2 regions of the Azospirillum sp. TSH100 genome follow, and region 2 is predicted to be linked to the other one. Evidence: predicted binding sites of a transcription regulator. Region 2 holds the regulator's gene; the other holds the start of a gene.
What was found. Region 2 encodes LexA, which represses DNA repair genes until DNA is damaged. Its sites were predicted from a motif close to ATGTTCTANTTTGGTTC; they were not measured.
Positions count from the first base shown of each region.

Region 1: a site for LexA is predicted at 1,235-1,251, ahead of E6C72_RS03365 (ImuA family protein). Genes of this name have one in related genera too.

Region 1 covers NZ_CP039634.1:708,380-710,840, reverse strand. Annotated here, with positions in the region: gene xopAW (EF-hand domain-containing protein) at 1-375, opposite strand, end outside; gene E6C72_RS03370 (SH3 domain-containing protein) at 715-1,167, shown strand; gene E6C72_RS03365 (ImuA family protein) at 1,276-2,181, shown strand; gene E6C72_RS03360 (hypothetical protein) at 2,189-2,371, opposite strand.
Region 2 covers NZ_CP039634.1:2,362,372-2,364,832, forward strand. Annotated here, with positions in the region: gene glp (gephyrin-like molybdotransferase Glp) at 1-928, shown strand, start outside; gene lexA (transcriptional repressor LexA) at 1,127-1,849, shown strand; gene E6C72_RS11215 (ComEC/Rec2 family competence protein) at 1,896-2,461, opposite strand, start outside.

The DNA of each region.
Region 1 (2,461 bases), 1.1 Mb from region 2:
GGTCAGCTCGTCCGAACTGATGCCGCCGCTGCTGTCGCTGTCCAGGCTGGAGTAGAGGTTCTGGGCGAGCTGCTGCTGCATGCTGCTCGCCTGCTCCTGCGCCGCCAGCAGGGTGCTGCCGCTGGCGTAATCGAACTGGCTGGAGAAGGAGCTGAACTCCGTCGCGCTCAGCGAGCCGTCCTTGTCGCTGTCCAGGCTGCTGACCAGACTGTCGACCGCCGAGGAGAGCTTGTCGCTGTCGGACGAGGCCGAGGTGCCTTCCAGCGAACTCAGCAGCTCGTCCTTCGACAGCGAGGAGTCGCCGTTGGCGTCCGCCTTGGTGAAGTATTTCTGCAGTGTCGCGGCTGTGCTGGAACTGCCGAGGGAGGAGATCATGGCCGGTGCCCCCATGAAGTGCGTCGTGATGGACTGCCGTTCTGGCGGTGACGTCCTTTGACCGGCGCCGGTGGGGCTTGTCTCGGGCGTCTCGATGGTCAAGATACGCAGGGTGGCTCGTGACTCCTGCGCGGAGGTGGAACGAGAAATATCGAATTTGAGATAATTTTTCAGAACCGGGCGGCCTGCCCCAAAAAGCGCATAGCGAATTTGGGTGCGCTGCGGTGGCGAAGAGGGGGCAGCCTCCTGTATGGTCGCGCCGAAGGTCCTCAACTCCCCTGTTTGCCGCCCCTGTTTGTCCCGCTCCTGCAAAGCACCGTTCCATCTCCAAGGTGAGCGATGATCCGGCGTCTGCGTACCCTTCCCCTGATGGTGGCCCTGGCCACGCTGATGGTTCCCGGCTGCATGCCGTACCAGCGGGTTCCCAATCCGCCGACCGTGCGCACCGCGCCCGACACCGGGACCGGGCTGGAGCCGATCTATGGGGAGTGGCAGGTGGACAAGCCGACGCCGGCCTATGCCCAACCGGCGGGCGGTTCAGGCGTCGTCGCCACGCTGGGGGCGGGCCAGGGGGTGACCACGCTGGGCCGGGTGCGCAACAGCGACTGGGTGGCGGTGAAGGTCGGCGGGTCCACCGCCTATGTCCGGCTGCATCTGCTGAGCCTGAAAGGCAACACCCCGCGCGGCAGCCGCGGCACCTCCACCACCGTGGCTAAGCCCGCCGACAATGCCGGTCCTACCATCAAGGCGGCCCCGCGCGGAAAGATCGGCGCCACGCCCATTGCAAACTGATTTCGAGGCGGTTGGTCACAGAACAAGACAGGAGTCGCAGACTCCCCCTTGGCAGCTGTTCATGATAGAACATATCGGGAACATAAGCCTGCCGAACGGAGCCGAGTCATGCCTGTGCCGTCGCCCCCATCCTCGTCCGCGGAGACTGCGCCGCGCGATCGTGCTGGCGTGCTGGCCGATCTGCGCGCACGCATCCGGCGGATCGAGGGAGCGGGCGGGGAGGGCGGGCGGACCCTGCCGTTCGGCGTCGAGTCGATCGACAATCATCTGCCCGACGGCGGGCTGCCGCTGGGCTGCCTCCATGCGGTGGCGGCGGAGGCTCCGGGGGCGGGCACCGGGTTCGCCGCGGCGCTGCTGGCCCGGCTGGCGACTCCGAGGACGCCGGCGCTGTGGATCCTGCGCGGGCGCGACCTGTATGCCCCGGGGCTGGTCGCCTATGGCCTGACCCCGGACCGTCTGGTGGCCGTGCGGGCGGTGCGGGCGATCGATGCGCAGTGGGCGATGGAGGAGGCGCTGCGCTGCTCCGCCTTGGCGGCGGTGCTGGGCGAGTTGGAGGGGCTGGACCTGACCGCCAGCCGGCGGCTGCAACTGGCCGCCGAGTCGTCGGGAGTGACCGGTTTCCTGCTGGACTTGGGCGCTGCCGCGCCGGGCGGACGCCACCGGCGGTCGGAAGGGCTGAGCGCCGCGGTGACCCGCTGGCGGCTGAAAGCCGTTCCCAGCCTGGATGAGGAGGAGGATACGGCTCCACGCGCCGTCGGCGTCCCGCCGGTGCTGGGCATGCCGTGCTGGTCGGTCGCGCTGGAGCGGTGCCGCGGCGGACGTCCGGGCGACTGGACGCTTGCCTGGGACGGTGTTGGGTGGCGCGACGTGGCGAAATGGAATGGAAGCGGCCTTGGGCAAGCCGCGCAAAGCAACTCGGCGCTATGGCCGGTCAGGCAGCCGATGTCCGACAACCGACAGATTCGCTTGTCGGATCACCGCAAAGTGGCCATTGCCCCAGCCAGGGCGCGTTGAGTGCCGGTCAGTAGTTGGTGGCCCAATCGGGCTCCCGGCGGCCGGGCTGCTCCGTGCCGTCCGGCTCGGTCATCCAGCGCGGGTCATCCGCATCCAGCGGGGCGTAAAGCGGCAACTGGCGGGCGAATTCCGCGCTGTCGGCATCGCGGCGCTGCTTCAGCAGGCGGTCGGCAAGGTGGGCGGGCAGCATGGCAGGTCTCCTTCTGAGCGCCGGATGGCACCGCGGATCAGCCTGACTAAGGCCGGTCCTGGCCCACCCGTCGTCCTGTTTGCCTGGATA
Region 2 (2,461 bases):
CTTGCCCGATGGTGCCGACGCCGTGGTGATGCAGGAGGATTGCAGCGCCGACGACGCCACGGTCCGGATCGGGCGCGCCGTCGCCTCTGGCCGGTTCGTCCGTGAAGCCGGCTTCGATTTCTCCCTGGGTCAGCAGTTGCTGCCGAAGGACCGCCGCCTGACCGCCCGCGACATCGCGCTGGCCGCCGGCGGCAATGTGCCCTGGCTGTCGGTGCATCGCCGGCCGCGCATCGCCATTCTCGCCACCGGCGACGAGATCGCCCTGCCCGGCGACCCGCTGGGGCCGAGTCAGATCGTCAGCACCAACGCACTAGGCCTCTGCGCCCTCGTCACCGCCCAGGGCGGCCTCGCTCACAATCTCGGCGTCGCCAAGGACACGCCGGAGAGTGTCGCCGCGCTGGCGAAGGGGGCGGCAGGCTGCGATCTTCTGGTCACCACCGGCGGAGCGGCCCATGGTGATTACGACCTGGTTCGTGACGTTCTGGCCGAACAGGGCCTGGCGCTGGAGGTGCAGACCGTGGCGATGCGGCCGGGCAAGGCGCTGATGTTCGGCCGGGCCGGATCGGTGCCGCTGCTGGGCCTGCCCGGCAACCCGGTGTCCACCGGCGTCACCGCCATCCTGTTCCTGCGCCCGATCCTGCGGCTGCTTCAGGGCCTGCCGCCGGAGGACGACCGTCCGCCGCTGCGTGCCCGCCTGACCGCCGCGCTGAAGGCCAACGACCGGCGCGAGGAGTATCTGCGCGCCACCCTCGCCGCCGGCCCTGACGGGGTGCTGACCGTCACCCCCTTCTCCCGCCAGGACAGCGCCATCACCACGCTCTACGCCCAGGCCGACTGCCTGATCCCACGCCCGCCCCATGCCGATCCGGAGCCTGCCGGCGCCATGGTGAGCGTGCTCCCTTTGACGGATGGTGTATTCAGCATCTAGACTTGAACGGAGCGCCAGGACGGCGGATTGAACAGTTGAACATCACCCGGAAAACTGTTTCACGGCGTTCCAGATGTTCCATTCAAGTTCTAAAACAAGCCGATGGGGGGCTTGACGGGCAGCAGGAACCAAACTAGAACATGGAGCAACGTTTAGTTTTTGTTCCATCTTCAGTCTGGCGACGGCCGGGAGGCATCCATGCTCACGCGCAAGCAGCACGAATTGCTGCTGTTCATCCACGAACGGCTCGGCCAGGGCGGTGTCTCGCCGTCGTTCGACGAGATGAAGGACGCCCTGGGCCTGAAGTCCAAGTCGGGCATCCATCGCCTCATCACCGGGCTTGAGGAGCGTGGTTTCATCCGCCGCCTGCCCCATAGGGCCCGCGCGCTTGAGGTTCTCCGCCTCCCCGAGGGTCTCGACGCCGCCCGCTCGCGCACCGCGCCCAAGCCGAAGTTCCAGCCCAACGTCATCAAGGGCGATTTCGCCTTCGCCGGCCGCGACACCGCCCCCCCCGCTCCGACCCCGGCCGCCGGGAACGAGACCGTTCAGCTTCCGCTCTATGGCCGCATCGCCGCCGGCACGCCGATCGAGGCCCTGCGCGACAACAGCGCCTTCGTCGACATCCCCGCCTCGATGCTGACCAGCGGCGACCATTACGCGCTGGAGGTTTCCGGCGACTCGATGATCGAAGCCGGCATCCTCGACCACGACACCATCATCATCCAGCGCTGCGATTCGGCTGAGAACGGCACCATCGTCGTCGCCCTGGTCGATGAAGGCGAAGTGACGCTGAAGCGCCTGCGCCGCAAGGGCAACACGGTCGCCCTGGAACCTGCCAACGCCGCCTATGAGACCCGCATCTTCGGTGCCGACCGCGTCCGCGTGCAGGGCAAGCTGATCGGTCTGGTGCGGAAGTACTGAGACGCTGCACAGGGGGAAGGGGCGCGGTTGAGCGATCGCTGCGACATCACCTTCCCCCGGTCCACGGCCGGTCTCCCCTGACACCCCGCACCGTCTCCAGTCTAATTCCGTCTGTCGTCACCGTCAGCGCATGCGCGCCCTCATGCCGCAGCGCCCAGCGGTCGGCGACAAATTCCGCCCGGCACCGCCGCGCCACCGCCGCCGTCACCACGGCATCAACCGCGCCGCAATCCTCATCCAGCGCATCCGACAAGCGCGGCAGCGCCACGGTCTTCCCTCCGACCCGGTACAAACACCCCAGCGCATCGCAGCTCAGCGATCGCTCTCCCTCACTCCATCCGCCCGCCGCCGGCCAGGGATCCGCCGCCGACCGTTCGCCGTCGCGCTCCCGCCAGGTCTCGGCCACCCGCCCGCCGCCCTTCACCGACGCACTCAACCGCCCATCCGGCAGCCGAACCGCCGTTACCGACCCATCGCCCGCCACCAGCACATCCGGCCGCACCGCCAGCATCGGCGAGGCCAGCCCCGCCAGGATCGGCAGCATCCCCAGCCACCGCCACCGCTGCCGCCAGATGCACAGCCAGATGCCGCCCAGCACCAGAACCGCAAAGC